Regions from separate parts of the Streptomyces sp. SD31 genome, predicted to be linked through region 2. Evidence: predicted binding sites of a transcription regulator. Region 2 holds the regulator's gene; the other holds the start of a gene.
What was found. The regulator HrcA, encoded in region 2, represses chaperone genes, less so after heat shock. The targets are predictions, from matches to a motif close to TTNGCACTCNGNNNNNCNGAGTGCNAA.
Positions count from the first base shown of each region.

Region 1: a site for HrcA is predicted at 4,764-4,790, ahead of groL (chaperonin GroEL). Genes of this name have one in related genera too.

Region 1 covers NZ_JBQHCX010000014.1:73,155-84,136, reverse strand. The annotation lists gene ACTMVF_RS28130 (hypothetical protein) at 1-335, shown strand, start outside; gene ACTMVF_RS28125 (hypothetical protein) at 350-553, opposite strand; gene ACTMVF_RS28120 (metallophosphoesterase family protein) at 599-1,474, opposite strand; gene ACTMVF_RS28115 (NADH:flavin oxidoreductase) at 1,503-2,630, opposite strand; gene groL (chaperonin GroEL) at 2,979-4,601, opposite strand; gene ACTMVF_RS28105 (cold-shock protein) at 4,964-5,170, opposite strand; gene ACTMVF_RS28100 (MoaD/ThiS family protein) at 5,613-5,888, opposite strand; gene thrC (threonine synthase) at 5,998-7,284, opposite strand; SAM riboswitch class I at 7,303-7,472, opposite strand; gene ACTMVF_RS28090 (glucosyl-3-phosphoglycerate synthase) at 7,606-8,550, shown strand; gene ACTMVF_RS28085 (alpha,alpha-trehalose-phosphate synthase (UDP-forming)) at 8,648-10,069, shown strand; gene otsB (trehalose-phosphatase) at 10,130-10,978, opposite strand.
Region 2 covers NZ_JBQHCX010000008.1:140,609-151,590, reverse strand. The annotation lists gene hemW (radical SAM family heme chaperone HemW) at 1-1,066, shown strand, start outside; gene ACTMVF_RS18820 (Uma2 family endonuclease) at 1,134-1,703, shown strand; gene ACTMVF_RS18815 (DUF3097 domain-containing protein) at 1,681-2,496, opposite strand; gene ACTMVF_RS18810 (MBL fold metallo-hydrolase) at 2,539-3,273, opposite strand; gene hrcA (heat-inducible transcriptional repressor HrcA) at 3,434-4,450, shown strand; gene dnaJ (molecular chaperone DnaJ) at 4,451-5,587, shown strand; gene ACTMVF_RS18795 (nitronate monooxygenase) at 5,678-6,763, shown strand; gene ACTMVF_RS18790 (16S rRNA (uracil(1498)-N(3))-methyltransferase) at 6,760-7,509, shown strand; gene ACTMVF_RS18785 (VOC family protein) at 7,530-7,922, shown strand; gene ACTMVF_RS18780 (hypothetical protein) at 7,864-8,256, opposite strand; gene ACTMVF_RS18775 (hypothetical protein) at 8,266-9,762, opposite strand; gene ACTMVF_RS18770 (hypothetical protein) at 9,997-10,569, shown strand; gene ACTMVF_RS18765 (S41 family peptidase) at 10,645-10,982, shown strand, end outside.

The sequences.
Region 1 (10,982 bases), on a different contig from region 2:
GCCGCCGAGCGGCCCGCCGCTCCGAGTTCAACGGCCCGGCCCCCGACGTCCCCCGCGCCCCCGAGCACACCGCCCCCTCCCGCTACGGCGTCCGGGGCGACCGCCCCCAGCCCCAGCAGCGCTGGCTGCCGGAGCTGTGGAACGGCCAGGAGTGGCAGCTGTGCGGCACCCCGCGCCGCGACCGCCGCGAGGCCGAGCTGTATATCGCCGCCCAGCGCCGCGGCCCACGCCCCGCCATGGCCTACCGCCTCGTGCACGAGTTCACCGACTACGAGGTGCTGCGCGTCTGGGGCACGCCGGTGAAGGTCGACATCGAGCCGCTGGGCAACCTGTAGGAGCCAGTCCGCCCTCACGACTTCGCCGTCGCCCCCACCTGCCCCACGGCCAGGACCACCTTGAAGGCGTTCTCGGACGGGAGGGCGTAACCGCCGAGGTTCGTCGTCATCTGGGCGAGGATCACGCCCGCGACGGCACTCGCCGTGGACGTGAAGTGCCAGACCTCGGACATCAGGACGATGTTGAGGCCGTATCCGGCAGCGAGGACCGAGGCCACCTTAAGTCAGTTGATTGACTCACTCACCCGATGCAGGTCACGTGGTCACGCCTCCCGCTCCACGAACGCCCGCACCTGCTCCTCGTCCAGCTCGTACACCGTCTCGTGCGCCCGAGGGTCCCGCGCATGGAAGGTATGGAACATCGGCCCCGTCGCCGCGCCCAGCTCCACCAGCGACGCCGACGCCCCGCGCACCGCGCGCTCCGTCCCGGGCGCGGCCGTCAGGTCGACGCGGCTGACCACACCCGGAGTGACCCACACCGGCACCGACTCCAGCAGCCCGAAGAGCTGGAGGTGGTAATGACCGGTCAGCACGACCCGTACGTCACTCCCCCGGATCGCCTCCGCCAGCTCCCCCGGGTTGCGCAGCCCGAAGTGCGGCTGGGTCGCCGAGATGTCGAGGCTGATCGGCGGGTGATGGAAGGCGAGGACGGTCCCCCGCTCCGGCTGACCAGGACTCTGCCCCTGACTCAACACCTCACGGAGCCACCCCAGTTGACGCCGACTCAGCTCGCCGTACACCTTCCCCGGAACCAGCGAGTCCAGCGTCACGAAGCGCCATCCGCCGACCGTGCTCACCGCGGCCCGCTCCGACGCCTCGGAGTCCAGGACCAGCTCCGGTTCCGGGTGCCCGCTCCCCAGCACCTTCCCGAAGGCGTCCCGCTCGTCGTGGTTGCCGGTCGTGTAGAACACCGGCGCCCCCAGCCGCCGCGCGAACTCGCCCACCAGCTCGCGTACGGCCGTATACGCCTCCACGGCCCCGTCGTCGGCGATGTCTCCGGTGACGACCACCGCGTCGACGTTCCGTTGATGCCCCAGCTCGGCGAGCATCAGGCGCAGTGAATCGGTGGCGTTGACGCCGTTCTTGTTGGGGGCGTCGGTGCGCTCGATGTGCGTGTCCGAGAGATGAAGGATCCTCATCTCCCGGACACTAGCCCCGAGTTGCCGCTCAGCTCAGGGTCTTCAGCGACTCCGCGTCGTACGCCGCCAGCTCCCCGAACCGTCCGTCCAGCACCTTCGCCGCCCACTCCGGGTCCTGGAGCAGGGCGCGGCCGACGGCCACCATGTCGAACTCGTCGCGCTCCAGGCGGTCCAGGAGGTCGTCGATGCCCTTGACTATGGAGCCCTCGCCCATGAAGGCGCCGATGAAGTCGCCGTCGAGGCCGACCGAGCCGACGGTGATGGCCGGCTTGCCGGTGAGCTTCTTCGTCCAGCCGGCCAGGTTGAGGTCGGAGCCGTCGAACTCCGGGATCCAGTAGCGGCGGGTGGAGGCGTGGAAGGCGTCGACGCCGGCCGCGGCGAGCGGGGCGAGGATGGCCTCCAGCTCCTCCGGGGTCTCGGCGAGCCGGGCGTCGTAGGCCTCCTGCTTCCACTGGGAGTAGCGGAAGATGACCGGGAAGGTCGCGGAGACCTTCTCGCGTACGGCGGCGACGATCTCCGCGGCGAACTTCGTACGGGCCACCGGGTCACCGCCGTACGCGTCCGTGCGGCGGTTGGTGCCCGCCCAGAGGAACTGGTCGACGAGGTAGCCGTGGGCGCCGTGGATCTCCACGCCGTCGAAGCCGATGCGCTCGGCGTCCGCGGCGGCCTGGGCGAACGCGCCGATGACGTCGTCCAGGTCGCTCTGGGTCATCGCCTTGCCGGTGACCTCGGTGTCGCCGATGCGGAGGCCGGAGGGGCCGACGGCGGGTGCGTCCGCGAAGGGCGGCTGGCCCTGCTTGCGGACCATGCCGATGTGCCACAGCTGCGGCACGATCGTGCCACCCGCCGCGTGCACGGCCTCGGCGACCTTCGCCCAGCCCGCGAGCTGCTCCTCACCGTGGAACCGCGGCACCCGGCTGCTCTGCCCGGCGGACTCGTGGCCGACGTAGGTGCCCTCGGTGACGATGAGCCCCACGCCCGCGGCGGCGCGACGGGCGTAGTACGACACGACGTCCTCACCGGGGACGCCACCCGGCGAGAACATACGCGTCATCGGCGCCATCGCGATGCGGTTGGGAACGGTCAGGCCGTTGATCACGGTCGGCCGGGACAGGATCTGTGCCGCACGGGAGGCGGAGGTCGTGGTGACGGTCACGCGGGGGCTCCTCGGGAGTGGCTCTGTCGACCAGCGGCCCTTCGGTTGACCGGCTGGTATGTGCGCACGCATTGTTGCACTCCCTTAAGCAACCGCCTATGCGCTGCCCCACATTCCCGCCCACCCACGACACCTACGGCCCGGAGAGAAACACGACACCCAGCTCGCCGAGCGACCGGGCTCACCCAGGCGAAGATCTTCGTTGCCCATTCGGCAGCCTGAGCAGGACGAGATGCTTTCGCCACCTTGGTGAAGGTGCTGAAACGCCCGAGGGCGGCACCCCCTGTCGAACAGGGAGTGCCGCCCTCGGTACTGACGGACCGGGTCCGAGCCTTCTTACGAGGAGGCTCAGAAGTCCATGTCACCGCCCGGCATGCCGCCACCGGCGGGCGCGGCGTTCTTCTCCGGCTTGTCGGCGATGACGGCCTCGGTGGTGAGGAACAGCGCGGCGATCGACGCGGCGTTCTGCAGCGCGGAACGCGTCACCTTCGCCGGGTCGATGATGCCCTCGGCGACCAGGTCGACGTACTCGCCGGTCGCGGCGTTCAGGCCGTGACCCGGGGTGAGGTTGCGGACCTTCTCCACCACGACGCCGCCCTCGAGGCCGGCGTTGACGGCGATCTGCTTCAGCGGGGCCTCGAGCGCGAGCTTCACGGCCTGGGCGCCGGTCGCCTCGTCACCCTCGAGCTCCAGCTTCTCGAAGACGGCGGTGGCCTGGATGAGGGCCACGCCACCACCGGCGACGATGCCCTCCTCGACGGCCGCCTTGGCGTTGCGCACGGCGTCCTCGATGCGGTGCTTGCGCTCCTTGAGCTCCACCTCGGTGGCGGCACCGGCCTTGATGACGGCCACGCCACCCGCGAGCTTCGCCAGACGCTCCTGGAGCTTCTCGCGGTCGTAGTCCGAGTCGCTGTTCTCGATCTCGGCGCGGATCTGGTTCACGCGGCCCGCGACCTGCTCGGAGGAGCCGGCACCGTCGACGATGGTGGTCTCGTCCTTGGTGATGACGACCTTGCGGGCCTTGCCCAGGAGGTCCAGGGAGGTGTTCTCGAGCTTGAGACCGACCTCCTCGGAGATGACCTCGCCACCGGTGAGGATGGCGATGTCGTTCAGCATCGCCTTGCGGCGGTCGCCGAAGCCCGGGGCCTTGACCGCGACGGACTTGAAGGTGCCGCGGATCTTGTTGACGACCAGGGTCGACAGGGCCTCGCCCTCGACGTCCTCGGCGATGATCAGCAGCGGCTTGCCCGACTGCATGACCTTCTCCAGCAGCGGGAGCAGGTCCTTGACCGAGGAGATCTTGGAGTTGGCGATCAGGATGTACGGGTCGTCGAGGACGGCCTCCATACGCTCCATGTCGGTGGCGAAGTACGCCGAGATGTAGCCCTTGTCGAAGCGCATACCCTCGGTGAGCTCCAGCTCCAGACCGAAGGTCTGGGACTCCTCGACGGTGATGACGCCTTCCTTGCCGACCTTGTCCATCGCCTCGGCGATAAGCTCACCGATCTGGGTGTCGGCGGCGGAGATGGAGGCCGTGGAGGCGATCTGCTCCTTGGTCTCGACATCCTTGGCCTGCTCGAGCAGGGCGGCGGAGACGGCCTCGACGGCCTTCTCGATACCGCGCTTGAGGGCCATCGGGTTGGCGCCGGCGGCTACGTTGCGCAGGCCTTCCCTGACCAGGGCCTGGGCGAGAACGGTCGCGGTGGTCGTACCGTCACCGGCGACGTCGTCCGTCTTCTTGGCGACTTCCTTGACCAGCTCGGCGCCGATCTTCTCGTACGGGTCCTCGAGCTCGATCTCCTTGGCGATGGAGACACCATCGTTGGTGATCGTGGGGGCGCCCCACTTCTTCTCGAGGACGACGTTGCGACCCTTGGGGCCGAGCGTCACCTTCACGGCGTCCGCGAGCTGGTTCATGCCGCGCTCGAGGCCGCGCCGCGCCTCCTCGTCGAACGCGATGATCTTGGCCATGTGAAGTGGTCCCTCCAGGACTGGGGGTGATTCCTTCGGACCGCGCCCGCGCCCGCGACGGACGGCTCGCCTGCCTCGTGGTTCCTTGCCCCATCCGGCCTGCGGGCCTCACCGACCCGGTCCTTCGTTGTCACTCTCACCTTCAGAGTGCTAACGCAATGATTAGCACTCGACCCATGCGAGTGCAAGCGGCTCTCGGGGATCGGGAGGGGATCGGGCGGGGCGCCCAGCCGGGCGCGAACAGGGTCCTGGCAGGTCCGGGCCGAGCGAAGGACACACCCGACGGCACGGCGAAGGGCCCGCACCCCGGGAGGTGCGGGCCCTTCGAAGAAGAACGTCGCTGCTTTAAGTCGACGCGTGCTTCAGCTGGCCGCCAGCCGGACCATGTCCGCCTGCGGCCCCTTCTGACCCTGCGAGATCTCGAAATCGACCCGCTGGCCCTCTTCCAGGGTGCGGTACCCGTCCATCTGGATCGCGCTGTAGTGGACGAAAACATCCGCACCACCGTCGACCGCGATGAAGCCGTACCCCTTCTCCGCGTTGAACCACTTGACGGTGCCCTGAGCCATGCCTAACTCCCCTATTACTGGCCCTTGCACAGATCCACACTTCGCGGATCCGGGTCAGACCTCACCCCCCATCGGTCGGGGGCGTGCGCCGGAACGCGTCGACCGCGGCTGAATGTATCTGCCCAACTGCCGTCTGCAACAGGTCAATCGGACGAGAAATCCGGGCACGACCGGTCGGGAATGTGGGGACAATTGCCCTGACTTCAGGTCAAGTCGGACCCGATAAAGGGAGCAAAAGCCGCAAAAAACCCGCACACTTTGGCTACATCTTGTCGGGGGTGCGGCAGAAATCAAGGGCCACCGACCCGTGAATCGGCGGCATGTTCCCCAACTGTACCTCGCTCAACCACACAGAATTGCCCCCTCCGCTTCTCTCACGGAGGGGGCAATCCGATGAACTCTCGGTAATTGGTATTACCGAGGGTAATGATCGGTCATTCGGTCAGCCGCCGGCGACGGCCGGGATGATGGAAACGCCCGCGCCGTCCGGGGTGGCCGTCTCCAGTCCCTGCTCGAACCGGACGTCGTCGTCATTGACGTACACATTGACGAACCGACGCAGCTTGCCCTGGTCGTCCAGAACCCGGGCGGCAATCCCGGTGTGGTTCTTCTCCAGGTCGGCGATGACCTCGCCGAGGGTGCCGCCCTCGGCGGTCACTTCGGCCTGGCCACCCGTGTAGGTACGCAGGATGGTGGGGATGCGGACGTTGACGCTCACGTATGACCTCCGGTCAGGTAGTCGCCCCCAGGGGCGCGGGGCTGTGTTCAATTTGCGGCCACCGCCGCGTGGGCGCGACCAGCCCCCGCAGGCCCGCAGACGAAGACGACTAGGCGAGGCCGGCCTCGCGGAACGAATCCAGGTTGGGACGAATGGTCGCAGTAAGCCCCGTACCGGCCACCGCATCCAGCGTCTTGAGACCATCACCGGTGTTCAGGACAACGGTCGTCTTCGTCGGGTCGAGGACACCGTTCTCGATCAGCTTGCGCGTCACACCCACGGTCACCCCACCGGCGGTCTCCGCGAAGATGCCCTCGGTCCTGGCGAGCACCTTGATCGCATCCACGACCTGCTCGTCCGTCACGTCCTCCACCGCACCGCCGGTACGGCGAGCGATGTCCAGGACATACGGACCGTCCGCCGGGTTGCCGATCGCCAGCGACTTGGCGATGGTGTTCGGCTTCTGCGGACGGACGACATCGTGGCCGGCCTTGAAAGCGACGGACACCGGCGAGCAGCCCTCGGCCTGCGCGCCGAAGATCTTGTACGGCTTGTCCTCGACGAGGCCGAGCTTGATCAGCTCCTGCAGCCCCTTGTCGATCTTCGTGAGCTGCGAGCCGGAGGCGATCGGCACCACCAGCTGGTCCGGGATCTGCCAGCCGAGCTGCTCGCAGATCTCGTACGCCAGGGTCTTGGAGCCCTCGGCGTAGTACGGCCGCAGGTTGACGTTGACGAAGCCCCAGCCCTCGCCGGCCGGGTCACCGATCAGCTCGGAGCAGAAGCGGTTCACGTCGTCGTAGTTGCCCTCGATGCCGACGAGCTCGCCGCCGTAGACCGCGGCCATGACGACCTTGCCCTGCTCCAGGTCGTGCGGGATGAACACGCAGGACCGGAAGCCGGCGCGGGCGGCGGCGGCACCCACCGCACCGGCGAGGTTGCCGGTGGAGGAGCAGGAGAGGGTGGTGAAGCCGAAGGCGCGGGCGGCCTCCAGGGCCTGGGCGACGACGCGGTCCTTGAAGGAGTGCGTCGGGTTGCCGGAGTCGTCCTTGATGAACAGCTTGCCGGCGTCGACACCCAGCTCGCGCGCGAGGTTGTCGGCCTTGACGAGCTGGGTCCAGCCGGGGTTGATGTTCGGCTTGGTGGCCACGTCGGCGGGGACGGGCAGGAGGGGCGCGTAGCGCCAGATGTTCGCGGGTCCCGCCTCGATCCGCTTGCGGAGCTCTTCGGCGTCGTAGGCCGAGAAGTCGTAGGCGATCTCGAGCGGGCCGAAACACTCCTCGCACGCGAAGACCGGTCCGAGAGGCACTCGGTGGCCGCACTCGCGGCAGGACAGCGCCGCGGCGGGGCCGAGGTCTACGGTGGATTCGGTGGTGCTTGCAACAGTCTGCGCAGCCATGTGAGGCGAGGCCCTTTCTCCTCATCTTCCTCACGACGCATCTCGCCGTGAGACGGATTTGGCACCTTCCCTAGCCGGGAGCCTCGCGGAGACGATCAGCGGTGATACGGCAGTGATCGCTACGAGAACCGACTGGAGGGTTGCCGGGGCTTCATCGGGCCGTTTCCCTCTGCCCCTCTGGATGAGCTGTATTCGGTTGTTAACGGCGGTTGACCCCGGACATGCGATGGTCATCCGCGTTGTTCAAGACTGTAACCGACGGCCAGGACAGTTGAGAGAGTCCGTCCGAACCGCGAGACAAACCGTGAGGAGCCGCCAACCGTGCTGGAAGAAGTCGAGCGCTGGCTGAGCACCCGCTCCTGGTCCGTGACCGATCGCCCGCTCCACCGGATCCTGGCCGCCAAGCAGCGTACGGGCCAGTCGGTCTCCGTCGTGCTGCCCGCGCTCAACGAGGAGGAGACGGTCGGCGACATCGTCGCGATCATCCGTCACGACCTCATGCAGCAGGTTCCGCTGGTCGACGAGATCGTCGTCGTCGACTCGGGATCCACCGACCGCACCTCCGAGGTGGCCGCCGCCGCGGGCGCCCGGGTCGTCCACCGCGACGACATCCTGCCCCGCATCCCGACCGTGCCCGGCAAGGGCGAGGTGCTCTGGCGCTCGCTGCTCGTCACGCGCGGCGACATCGTCTGCTTCATCGACGCGGACCTGAAGGAGTTCTCCTCCGACTTCGTCTCCGGCATCGTGGGCCCGCTCCTCACCGACCCCGAGGTCGACCTCGTCAAGGCCATGTACGACCGCCCCCTCGGCGGGGCGACCGGGCAGGGCGGCCGGGTGACCGAGCTGATGGCGCGCCCGCTGCTGAACATGCACTGGCCGCAGCTGGCCGGTTTCGTGCAACCGCTCGGTGGCGAGTACGCGGCCCGCCGCTCGCTGCTGGAACAGCTCCCGTTCCCCGTGGGCTACGGCGTCGAGCTCGGCATGCTGGTCGACGCCCTGCACCTGGTGGGCCTCGACGCCCTGGCCCAGGTGGACGTGGGCGTCCGCAAACACCGCCACCAGGACGGACAGGCCCTCGGCCGGATGTCCGCCGCGATCTACCGCACGGCCCAGCTGCGGCTGGCCCGCGGGCACCTCATCCGCCCGTCCCTCACCCAGTTCGAGCGGGGCGAGGACGGTTTCGAGCCACGTACGTTCTCCGTGGACACGGAGGAGCGGCCGCCGATGGCGGAGATCGCGGAGTACGCCTCGCGCAAGGTGGCCTGAAAGTGCTCGGACCGTCGGCCTGAAGGTCGTATACGGCCCCTACCAGTGAGGTGAACCGCACGTTTGAGCGGTTCCGGGCCGGGCTAGGTTGAGGCGTATGGCTGCTACGTACGGTGCTGCGCGGGTGCTGGTCGCCTCCAACCGGGGCCCGGTCTCCTACACGGTGCACGAGGACGGTTCCCTGCACGCCAAACGCGGCGGCGGCGGGCTGGTCTCCGGCCTGTCGGCGATCGGCTCGGAGGCGGGCGCGCTGTGGGTGTGCTCGGCGTTGTCCGACGGCGACCGGGAGGCCGTACGGCGCGGGGTCGGCGAGGACGGCGTGCGGATGCTGGACATCCCGGCCGATGTGCACGCCGACGCGTACAACGGGATCGCCAACTCGGTGCTGTGGTTCGTGCACCACATGCTGTACCAGACGCCGCTCGAGCCGGTGTTCGATGCGGAGTTCCGGCGGCAGTGGGCGTCGTACGAGGCGTACAACCGGGCCTTCGCCGAGGCGCTGGCCGCGGAGGCGGCGCGGGGTGCTTCGGTGGTCGTGCAGGACTACCACCTGACCCTCGTTCCCGGGATGCTGCGCGAGCTGCGCCCGGACCTGCGGATCGGGCACTTCTCGCACACCCCGTGGGCGCCGCCGGAGTACTTCCGGATGCTGCCGGACGACATCGCCGGGCAGGTGCTGCGCGGGATGCTGGGTGCCGACCGGCTCGGTTTCCTCACCCGCCGCTGGGCGGACGCGTTCACCGCGTGCTGTGAGCAGTTCGCGGGCGGGCTCGGGGGCACGCGGGTCGGCGTGCACGGGCTGGGGGCGGACGCGGACTTCCTGCGGCGGCGGGCCCACGAGGCGGACGTCGAGGAGCGGATCCTGGCGCTGCGGGACGAGATCGGCTCAGCCGCGGATGGGAGCCGCCGCAAGACGATCGTGCGGGTCGACCGGACCGAGCTGTCCAAGAACATCGTGCGCGGCCTGCTGGCCTACCGGCAGCTGCTCGACGACCACCCCGAGTGGCGTGAGCGTGTGGTGCACGTGGCGTTCGCGTACCCCTCGCGCCAGGACCTCGTGGTGTACCGCGACTACACGGCCGAGGTCCAGAGAGTGGCGGATGAGATCAACTCCCGGTACGGGACCCCGGGTTGGACGCCGGTCGTGCTCCACGTCAAGGACGACTTCGCGCGGTCGCTGGCCGCGTACCGGCTGGCGGACGTGGCCCTCGTGAACCCCATCCGGGACGGCATGAACCTCGTCGCGAAGGAGGTGCCGGTCCTCTCCGACGAGGGATGCGTGCTGGTGCTGTCGCGGGAGGCCGGGGCGTTCGAGGAGCTGGGCGAGGACGCGATCGCCGTGAACCCGTACGACGTGATCGGCACGGCGCGGGCGCTGCACGAGGCGTTGTCCGTGGGGCCGGAGGAGCGGGCGGAACGGTCGAAGCGGCTGGCTGCGGCCGCGACCGCGCTTCCGCCGGCCCAGTGGTTCCTGGACCAGCTGCACGCGCTGGAGGAGGGGGCCGGCCGGCCCGCTTGAGCGCGGCCGGCTCGCCCGGTCGGACCGCCCGGTAGGCGCGCCTGGGCGGCGATCGCCGGATCAGTCTGCTCGATCAGCGATCGCCCGCAACAGTCGTACGACCCCCTGCGGACCGTCGACCACGAGGTCCGCCTGCTTCGACAACTCCGTGACCTCCTCGCTGCCACTGCAGACCAGGAGGCCCGGGGTGCCCTCGGAGCGGAGGGTGTCGACGGCGGCGTAGGCGGGGAGGTCGCCGAGGTCGTCGCCGGCGTAGAGGACGGACTCGGCGCCGAGTTCGCGGACGTACTCGCTCAGCGCCACGCCCTTGTCCATGCCGGGTGGGCGGAGTTCGAGGACCATGCGTCCCGGTTCGACGATGAGGCCGTTGCGGGTGGCGAGGTCGGTGAGGGGCTCGCGGAGGGCGTCGAAGGTGCCCTGGGGGTCGGCCGCGCGGCGCGTGTGCACGGCGATGGCATGCCCCTTGTCCTCGATCCAGGTGCCCTGTGTGCTGTCGAGGAGGCCCGGCAGTTCGACGCGTACGGCTGCGACGCCGGGGTGGGGGTCGGGGGCGGTGACCTCCCCGCTGGCGGCGTCCCAGCGCTCGGCGCCGTAGTGGCCGAGCACGACGAGGTGCTCCAGCCCTGGGGTTCCGGTGAATCCGCCGTACCGCACGGCGACGTCGGCCGGGCGGCCGGTGATCACCGCCACGGCGGCCACTTTCGGGGCCAGCGCGGCGAGGGTCGGCAGGGCGTCGGGGTGGGGGCGGGCCTTCTCGGGGTCCGGGACGATCGGTGCGAGGGTTCCGTCGAAGTCGAGGGCGATCAGTGCGCGTTCCGGGTGGGCGACGATGGCGGCCAGGCCGGCGCGGCCGGGTGGGGTGGTGGGGGTCGGCAGGGGATCCGTGGAGTTGGTCGAGTGACTGCCCATGGGG
Region 2 (10,982 bases):
GCGCGGCACCGGCGGGGTGCTGGCGTCCCGCGACAACTACGCGGACACCCTGATCGACGAGATCCGCCTGGCCCGCAAGGTCCTCGGCGACGACCCGCGCGAGGTCCGCACGGTCTTCGTCGGCGGCGGTACGCCCACGCTGCTGGCCGCCGACGATCTCGTACGGATGCTGGGGGCGATCCGCGACGAGTTCGGTCTCGCGCCGGACGCGGAGATCACCACGGAGGCGAACCCGGACTCGGTGGACCCGGCCTATCTGGCCGCTCTCCGCGAGGGCGGCTTCAACCGGATCTCCTTCGGCATGCAGAGCGCGAAGCAGCATGTGCTGAAGATCCTCGACCGCACGCACACCCCGGGACGGCCGGAGGCATGTGTCGCGGAGGCCCGCGCGGCAGGCTTCGAGCACGTCAACCTGGACCTGATCTACGGCACACCGGGCGAGTCGGACGACGACTGGCGGGCGTCGCTGGAGGCGGCGATCGGCGCCGGGCCGGACCATGTGTCCGCGTACGCCCTGATCGTCGAGGAAGGCACGCAGCTGGCCCGTCGTATCCGCCGGGGCGAGGTGCCGATGACGGACGACGACGTCCACGCGGACCGGTACCTGATCGCCGAGGAGACGTTCACGGCGGCCGGTTTCGACTGGTACGAGGTCTCCAACTGGGCGACCTCGGAAGCGGGCCGCTGCCTGCACAACGAGCTGTACTGGCGGGGCGCCGACTGGTGGGGCGCGGGGCCGGGGGCCCACTCGCACGTGGGCGGGGTGCGCTGGTGGAACGTGAAGCACCCGGGCGCGTATGCGGCGGCGCTGGCGGCGGGGCGGTCGCCGGGGGCCGGGCGGGAGCTGCTGTCGGAGGAGGACCGCAGGGTCGAGCGGATCCTGCTGGAGCTGCGGCTTCGGGAAGGGGTGCCATTGGAGTTGCTGAGGGAGGAGGGGCTCACTGCCTCGCGCCGAGCACTCTCAGAAGGGCTCTTGCAGACCGGTCCTTATGAGGAGGGGCGTGCGGTGCTGACGCTTCGGGGGCGGTTGTTGGCGGATGCGGTGGTCAGGGATTTGGTGGACTGATCACTCCGGTGGGTGAATCGGAACCAGAGGCAGGTTTGGGCGGCGCCCCGATTCGTAGGGTGCCGCTGTGAACGATCGCGCGATGATCAAGTTCTTCGAGGGACTGGAGCCGCCCGAGGGCGTCAGGGCCGAGCTTCTGCGAGGAGAGATCGTGATGTCGCGCAGCTCTGGTCTGGTGCACAACCGCAACGTCACGGAGACGGTGGACCAGATTCCCCGCGACCGTTGGTATCCGCTCCAGACCCAGTGCGTCGACATGCTTGACCACGTCAGCGCCCCCGTTCCCGATGTGGTGGTGACCGAGCGCGGCGCCGGTCCGGATCAAGGGACATACGTACCGTCGGCGGTGGTCACGGCATTGGTGGAGGTCGTCTCCGAAACCAGCGTGGAGCGCGACTACGAGGTCAAGCGCGCGATCTATGCCGCGAGCGGCGTGCACGCTTACCTGATCATCGACCCGATCATGGCGCACTGCGTGCTGTTCACCGAGCCGAAGGGCAGTGGCGAGGAAGCCGAGTACCACGTGCAACGGATGAGCAAGTTCGGCTGCCCGGTCCCGATGGACTGTTTTGGTCTCGAAGTCGACACCACCGGATTCGGCACCTTCAGCAACGTCAGGCCCCACCGCTACCCGTAACGAAGTCGATCAGCTCCTCCACCCGCCCCAACAGCTCCGGCTCCAGGTCCTTGTAAGACCCCACCCGCTGAAGGATCGCCTGCCACACCGCCCCGGTGTTCTCCGACGGCCACCCCAGCGCCCGGCACACCCCCGTCTTCCAGTCCTGCCCGCGCGGCACCCGCGGCCAGCCCGGAATCCCCAGGGACGACGGCTTCACCGCCTCCCAGATGTCGATGTACGGGTGGCCCACGACCAACGCGTGCTCACTGGTCACCGACTCCGCGATGCGCCACTCCTTCGTACCCGGCACCAGGTGGTCGACCAGGACCCCCAGCCGCGCATCCGGTCCCGGCGAGAAATCGGCCACGATCGACGGCAGGTCGTCGACGCCCTCCAGGTACTCCACCACCACGCCCTCGACGCGCAGGTCATCGCCCCACACCTTCTCGACCAGCTCGGCGTCGTGTCGGCCCTCGACGTAGATACGGCCGGCGCGGGCCACGCGCGCGCGTGCCTGCGGGACGGCGACCGAACCGGAGGCCGTGCGGGTGGGACGTACCGGAGCGGAGGACGACGGCCGGACGAGGGTCACCACCTTGCCCTCCAGCAGGAACCCTCGCGGTTCCAGCGGGAACACCCGGTGCTTGCCGAAGCGGTCCTCCAGGGTCACCGTGCCCGCCTCGCAGCGGATCACCGCGCCGCAGAAACCGGTGCCGGGCTCCTCCACCACCAGGCCCGGTTCCGCCGGGACCTCGGGGACGGGCTTGGGCTTCTTCCAGGGTGGAGTCAGGTCCGGTGAGTACTGGCGCATTCGAGTGACGATAAGAGAATCCCGGCCGTCATGGAGCGCAGATCAACGCGACACGCCGAATCGCGCGGCCAGGGTGTCCCGCTGGCGGCGCACGAACTCCGCGTCCACCACCGCTCCGTGACCGGGCACGTACAGCGCGTCCTCGCCGCCCAGGTCCAGCAGGCGGTCCAGGGCCGCCGGCCAGTGCGACGGTACGGCGTCGGGGCCGGCCTGGGGTTCGCCGGACTCCTCCACCAGGTCGCCGCAGAAGACCACCTCGGGAGAGCCGGGAGCGCCCGGCACGAGCACGACCAGGTCGTGGGCCGTGTGAGCCGGGCCCACGTTCGCCAGCAGGACCTGGCGGCCGGCGTCCAGGTCGAGGGTCCACTCGCCGCTCACCTGGTGGTGCGGGTGGACCAGGGCGTCGATCGCCTCGTCCGCCGCGTCCTGGTCCAGCCCGTTGCGTACGGCGTCCGCGCGCAGTTCCGCCCGCTCGTGCGCGAACACCGTGTCCAGGCCCACCGCCCCGTACACCTGCGTGCCCGCGAACGCCGCCGCCCCGAAGACATGGTCGAAGTGGGGATGGGTCAGCGCGAGATGAGTCACACGGTGACCCGCCAGCCACTGCGCCTGGGTACGCAGCCGCACCCCCTCCGCGAGGCTCGACCCCGCGTCGACGAGCAGCGCGCCGCCCTCCCCGACGACCAGCCCCGCCGTGCAGTCCCAGCCCGGCAGCCGACACCGGCCCACCCCGGCCGCAAGCCGCTCCCACCCGAGCTCTTCCCAAGTCACCCTCATACGGCGACGCTAACGAACACACCACCGTCGGGCACGGTGGTGCTGACCGGCCTTGCCCGCTGCGTACCCCGCCGCCGTACACTGGGCCGGGGACAGCTGGCACTCGGACGGACAGAGTGCCAGGCAAGGCGCCAAGCGGACGAAACTGGAGGTGCGCGCGATGCTGAGTGAACGCAGGCTTCAGGTGCTGCGCGCCATCGTCCAGGACTATGTCGGGACCGAGGAGCCGGTGGGCTCCAAGGCGCTCACCGAGCGGCACAACCTCGGCGTCTCCCCGGCGACCGTCCGCAACGACATGGCTGCCCTGGAGGACGAGGGCTACATCGCCCAGCCGCACACCAGCGCCGGGCGCATCCCGACCGACAAGGGCTACCGGCTGTTCGTCGACAAGCTCGCCGGTGTCAAGCCGATGAGCCCGCCGGAGCGGCGCGCGATCCAGAACTTCCTGGAGGGCGCCGTGGACCTCGACGACGTCGTGGCGCGCACGGTTCGGCTGCTCGCGCAGCTCACCCGACAGGTCGCCGTCGTGCAGTACCCGTCGCTGACCCGGTCCACCGTCCGGCACGTCGAGCTGCTCTCGCTCGCGCCCGCGCGCGTGATGCTCGTGCTGATCACGGACACCGGGCGGGTCGAGCAGCGGATGGTCGACTGCCCGGCGCCCTTCGGTGAAGGGTCGCTCGCGGATCTGCGCGCGCGGCTCAACAGCCGGGTCGCGGGGCGGCGCTTCACCGATGTGCCGACGCTCGTCGAGGACCTCCCCGAGGCCTTCGACATAGAGGACCGCGGCACTGTCTCGGCCGTGCTCTCCACCCTGCTGGAGACGCTCGTCGAGGAGAACGAGGAGCGGCTGATGATCGGCGGCACCGCCAATCTCACCCGCTTCGGGCATGACTTCCCCCTCACCATCCGGCCCGTCCTGGAGGCCCTCGAGGAGCACGTCGTACTCCTCAAACTCCTTGGCGAGGCGGGGGATTCGGGCATGACCGTGCGCATCGGGCACGAGAACGCCTATGAGGGACTCAACTCCACGTCCGTCGTGTCGGTCGGCTACGGTTCGGGCGGCGAGGCAGTCGCCAAGCTCGGCGTGGTCGGACCGACCCGCATGGATTACCCGGGAACGATGGGAGCGGTACGCGCAGTGGCACGGTACGTCGGACAGATCCTGGCGGAGTCGTAAGTGGCCACGGACTACTACGCCGTTCTCGGCGTGCGTCGCGACGCGTCGCAGGAAGAGATCAAGAAGGCCTTCCGGCGGCTCGCGCGCGAGCTGCACCCGGACGTCAATCCGGATCCGAAGACCCAGGAGCGGTTCAAGGAGATCAACGCCGCTTACGAGGTGCTGTCGGACCCGCAGAAGAAGCAGGTCTACGACCTCGGCGGCGACCCGCTGTCCCAGGCGGGCGGCGCGGGAGCCGGCGGCTTCGGCGCGGGCGGCTTCGGGAACTTCTCGGACATCATGGACGCGTTCTTCGGAACGGCGTCCCAGCGGGGTCCGCGTTCGCGTACGCGGCGGGGCCAGGACGCGATGATCCGGCTGGAGGTCGAGCTCGACGAGGCGGCCTTCGGTACGACGAAGGACATCCAGGTCGACACGGCCGTCGTCTGCAACACCTGTAACGGTGAGGGGGCCGCCCCCGGCACCTCCGCCCAGACGTGTGACATGTGCCGCGGTCGCGGTGAGGTGTCGCAGGTGACGCGGTCCTTCCTGGGGCAGGTCATGACCTCGCGGCCGTGCCCGCAGTGCCAGGGGTTCGGGACAGTCGTACCGACGCCGTGCCCCGAGTGTGCGGGTGACGGACGCGTACGGTCGCGTCGGACGCTGACGGTCAAGATCCCGGCCGGTGTCGACAACGGCACGCGGATCCAGCTCGCCGGTGAGGGCGAGGTCGGGCCGGGCGGCGGTCCCGCCGGTGACCTGTACGTCGAGATCCACGAGCTGCCGCACGCGATGTTCCAGCGGCGCGGCGACGACCTGCACTGCACGGTGACGATCCCGATGACCGCGGCGGCGCTCGGCACGAAGGTGCCGCTGGAGACGCTGGACGGGCTGGAGGAGGTCGACATCCGGCCGGGCACTCAGTCCGGTCAGTCGATTCCGCTGCACGGGCGAGGGGTGACCCATCTGCGGGGCGGCGGGCGCGGGGATCTGATCGTGCACGTCGAGGTGCAGACGCCGAGCAAGCTGGACCCCGAGCAGGAGCGGTTGCTGCGTGAGCTGGCCAAGCTGCGGGGCGAGGAGCGGCCTCAGGGGCAGTTCCAGCCGGGGCAGCAGGGGTTGTTCTCGCGGTTGAAGGACGCCTTCAACGGGCGCTGAGCCCCTGCTGTTCCCCTGGGGAATGCGTGGGCCTACGCCAAGGGGAAGGGTCGATTCGGACTTGTTCGGGGGACGTGACAACATGCCGTCATGTCCTCCGCGCTGACCGATCTCTTCCCCCTTCCGATCGTGCAGGCCCCCATGGCAGGCGGCGTCTCCGTGCCGCAGCTCGCCGCTGCCGTGTCCGAGGCCGGTGGGCTGGGGTTTCTCGCTGCCGGGTACAAGACCGCCGACGGGATGTACCAGGAGATCAAGCAGCTGCGGGGGCTGACCGGGCGGCCCTTCGGGGTCAATCTGTTCATGCCGCAGCCCGAGTACGCCGACGCGGCGGCCGTTGACGTCTACGCACATCAGCTCGCCGGCGAGGCCGCCTGGTACGAGATCGAGCTGGGGGACCCGGACAGCGGGCGGGACGACGGGTACGACGCCAAGCTCGCCGTGCTGCTCGACAATCCCGTCCCCGTCGTCTCCTTCCACTTCGGCGTGCCCAGCGGTGAGGTGCTCCAGGCGCTGCGGCGTGCCGGAACCTTCACCCTGGTCACCGCCACCACTCCGGACGAGGCCCTCGCCGTGCAGCGGGCCGGCGCCGACGCCGTGATCGTGCAGGGGGTCGAGGCCGGCGGCCACCAGGGCACCCATCGCGACAACCCCGAGACCGACGGCACCGGCATCGGGCTGCTGTCCCTCGTCGCGCAGGTCCGTGAGGCCGTGAGCCTGCCCCTCGTCGCCGCCGGCGGCATCATGCGCGGCAGCCAGATCGCCGCCGCGCTCGCCGCCGGCGCCAGCGCCGCCCAGCTCGGGACCGCCTTCCTCGCCACCCCGGAGTCCGGCGCCAACGCCCTGCACAAGCAGGCGCTGACCAACCCCCTGTTCGTACGGACCGAGCTGACGCGCGCCTTCTCCGGGCGCCCCGCCCGCGGCCTCGTCAACCGCTTCCTGCGCGAGCACGGGCCGTACGCCCCCGCCGCCTACCCCGAGGTCCACCACCTCACCTCGCCGCTGCGCAAGAAGGCCGCCGCGTCCGGTGACGCGCAGGGCATGGCGCTGTGGGCCGGGCAGGGGCACCGGATGGCGCGGGAACTGCCCGCCGGGCAGCTGGTGGAGGTGCTGGCCGCCGAGCTCGACGCCGCGTCGACAGCGTTGTCCGCCTTCCCGAAGGGGGGCGCGGGGCGATGACAGCTCCCGTTTTCGTCGTCGAGCACTTCGATGCCGGCGGTGGCGGGCGGTACGTCCTCGACGGGCCCGAGGGGCGGCACGCCGTCTCGGTCAAGCGGCTGAGGCCCGGCGAGACCGTCGTCCTCACGGACGGCAACGGTCGCTGGGCCGAGTGCGAGGTCGTCGACACGGAGGGCAAGGACCGGCTCGTCGTGCACATGAGCTCGGTGGCCGAGGAACCCCCGGAGTCGCCCCGTATCACCGTCGTCCAGGCCCTCCCCAAGGGCGACCGCGGCGAGCTGGCCGTCGAGACGATGACCGAGACCGGCGTCGACGCGATCGTGCCCTGGGCCGCCGCCCGCTGCATCACGCAGTGGAAGGGCGAGCGGGGGGCGAAGGCCCTCGGCAAGTGGCGGGCCACCGCCCGCGAGGCCGGCAAGCAGTCGCGCCGGGTGCGTTTCCCGGAGGTGACGGACGCGGCCACCACCAAGCAGGTCGCGGCGCTGCTCGCCAAGGCCGACTTCGCCGCCGTACTGCACGAGGAACGCGACTACGGCAGTGCGCCCCTCGCCACCGCCGAGCTGCCCACCGAGGGCGAGATCGTGCTCGTCGTCGGACCCGAAGGCGGCGTGTCCCCCGAGGAGTTGGCCCTCTTCGAGGAGGCGGGTGCGCAGGCGTACCGTCTGGGCCGTACCGTCCTGCGCACGTCCACCGCCGGAACCGCGGCGACGGCACTGCTCCTCGGCCGCACCGGCCGCTGGTCCTGACCTCCGGAGGGACGCTCACCGTGGAACTCGCCCAGGTACGGCTGCTGGTCAGCGACTTCGCCGCCTGCTACCGCTTCTACGCCGACGTCCTCGGCCTCAAGCCGCAGTCGGGCGCGACGAACGGGCCGTACGAGAAGTTCAGCCCCGCCGTCGGCTCGGCGGGCATCGCGCTTCAGGACCGGGCGATGATGGCCGAGGTCCTGGGCGAACTGGCCGACACCGCCGACGGGCACCGCTCCCTGGTGGTGCTGCGGGTGGACGACCTGGACGCCTGCTGCGAGCGGATCACCGCACGCGGCGCGACCCTCCTGCGCGGCCCCGCCCCGATGACCGACCGCATGCGCGTCGCCCACCTCAAGGACCCGGAGGGCAATCTGGTGGAGCTGCAGGAGTGGCTGCTGCTGCGCGGCTGAGCACGGCGTCGAACAGCTCCCAGCCGTCCAACTCCCCGGTCCCCGGCAGGAGTCCGCGGGCCGTCGCCTCGTCGACGAGGCCGCGTACGGCACCGGGTTCGCGCAGGTTGAGCAGCTTCCCGGGGCCGGTCGCCACGCATCCGACGTAGGAATGGCCGTCGGAGACGGCCCGGCCCGGGCCCTTCCGGAAGACGATCCGCGTACGCGCACCGTCCAGGGTCAGATGGAGGACCTCGCGGCACGTGTCGCCCTCCCCGTGCTGGTGCCGCACGCTCCAGAGGTATGTCGTCCGCTCGTCCACGACGAGCCTTCGCAGTCGGCGGTCGTTACGCATGCGGCCACGCTACGGGGCCGGGCAGCGCTTGTTCTCCGGGTTTTTCGCGGGGATGAGCTGGACGTCCTCGCGGCGGACGGCGAAGGACTCCTGGACCTTGCCGTTGTTGCGAGCCGGGTCCCAGAGCCAGATCCACTCGCCGGTGGCGCCGAAGGAGACCACGGGGTGGTCGAGGGGAGCCGGGCCGTTCTCCACCGCCAGGGGCTCGGCGGCGTCCACCGGGCTTACGCACATGAAGTGGCCGAAGACACCGAAGTAGTCGGGCGGGTGGGCGCCCCCACGGGCGACGTTCTCGGCGGCCCGGCCGGCCGCGCTCGCCGCCTGCCCGGTGCCCAGCGCGACCGCGCTCAGGGCGTAGACGACTATGACCAGCGTGGCCAGGACGATGGCGAAGAAGCGGTTGCTGGCGTCCCGGCCCAGATGGAAGTGGCGCAGCCAGCCCACGATCGCCACGAAGAACAGCGCGCTGCCCAGCGCGAGTCCCATCGGCTCGGCGGCCACCAGGTAAGTGCCGAGCCTCGCCGTGGGCACCGCCTCCACGCGGATGTCGAACCGGTCCAGGTAGGCGTCGTGCATCTGCCGGCCCAGCCAGCCCACCATCGACCACAGCACCGGCACGGACAGCGGCACCAGCCAGGCGGCGTGCCGGGTGAAGACGGTGCGGCGCAGCGCGAGGACCACGCCCGCGCCCGTGAACACACCGACGGCAAGCACCAGCGCACCCGCCCACAGCACCCGGGGCTCGGTGCCCTGGCCCACCAAGGCCCCGAAGGCGGCCAGCACGGTGGTGCCCGCGACTCCGGCGGCCCACTGGACCCCGCGGCCACTCGCCCGCGTCTCCTTGAGCGTGCGGCCCAGCGGCAGCGCCCCCGCCGGGCTGAGCAGTGCGGGCAGTAGCTTCCAGGCCCCGTCTGCCCAGACGACGTACATGCCGCACAGGACGGCGAGGACGACGCCGGCCACCCCCGCCGCCAGCCAGACCAGCCGGACCCGGCGCTCGTGCGGGGTCTCGTCGCGTGGCGGGTCCGCGTCCGAGTGGCCCGGCACCCGCAGCCCGTGCGCCTCGGCATCGAAGGGGCGGCCACCCAGCGGGCGCGCCGCCAGTTCGGCCGCCGCCTCCTGACGGGAGCGCGGACCGGCCGGCACGGTCACGGCACGCTGCTCGTCCGCACCGCCCAGCCAGATCCACACCCGCCCCAGCGTCGGCAGCGCGCGGTGCACGTAGTACGTCGTGCGGGCCGGCCGCTCGTACTCGACCAGCGCCGCGTCCCGCACCCATGCACCCAACTCGGCCTGCCTGGCGAGCCGTTCCACCTCAAGGGTGGCCGTGCGCAGGGCGCCGAGGCGGGCTCCGTGCAGCCGGACCTCGACGACGAGCGTGGCGCGGTGCGCCAAGCCGGGCGCCGCCTCGTCGGCCTCCGCCGGGCGTACGGCCCAGCCGCGCTCCTCGAACAGGGCCGACACATACGCCACTTCATCCGGATGGTCGACCACGTCGACGAGCATCCGCACCCGGCGCCGGCGCGGGTGGCCCCGCGGGGTCCGTCACGGGGTCCACGCCGGCCTGATCGGCGTCGTCCGAGGTGCGTGGCGCGGGCAGGGCGCGGGCGGGGATCCGCGAGGGGGGCAACGGTCCTCCGGGCAGGGGGGATCGGGCAACACTCGATTGTGCCGTGCGCGAGCAGGGAGTGGCCGTATGTGCCCTACCGCGTCGGCGGGGACAGTGGCAGGCTGCCCTCCATGGGGGCGTTCAGGAGGATTTGGGGTCGCACCGGTCGCACCGGTCGCACGGAGCGCACGCGTGTACGCGTCGCAGGCGTGGCGGGTCTCGCCGTGGTCGCCGTCGGTGGGGCGGTCGCGTGTGATCCGGGCGGGCTGAGCAGTGCGACCGTGGCGTTCACGACCGACCAGACGGTGACCGCGGAGCTGGAGCGGCAGAAGGCCGACGTGCAGTGGCTCAACTGCACGGGCTCGTACGACGGCGACGGAAAGGGAGGTTCCGCCGCGCCGACGGCGAGCGAGAACGCCGTGGTCAAGGTCGACTGCGAGGGCGAGACCAAGGACGGCAAGGACATCACCGTCACCGGCAGGATCACCCGGGCCGTCAGCGGCTCCTGTGTGCGCGGCGACCTCGTCGCCAAGGTCGGCGGCAAGGAGTGGTTCCACGTGAACGGGCTGGGCAACTGCGATGCCACGCCCTCGCCCGTCAACCCGGGCGGCGGCGGACAGCAGCCGGGGCCCACCGTCACGGTCACCGTCACCAAGACCGTCTACTGCAAGCAGCACCCGAACTGCTGGCCGGAGGGCAAGTGACCGCACCGGCACCTGAGTTGGGCAAGTGATCCGAAGTGCCTGTCCCCGGACGCCGCCCCTGTTTATGGTGATCGGGTGACTCAGTCCGCGACGCCTGGATCGTCTTCGTATCTCCGGTATCCGCATCTGCACGGAGACCTGGTCGCCTTCACCGCCGAGGACGACGTATGGCTGGCCCCGCTCGACGGCGGCCGGGCCTGGCGGGTCAGCGCCGACAACGTGCCGGTCAGCCTGCCGCGCATCTCGCCCGACGGCACGACCGTCGCCTGGACCTCCACCCGCGACGGCGCCCCCGAGGTGCACATCGCGCCGGTCGACGGCGGCCCCTCGAAGCGCCTCACGCACTGGGGCAGTTGGCAGACCCGGGTGCGCGGCTGGACCCCCGACGGCGAGGTCCTCGCGATCAGCACCCA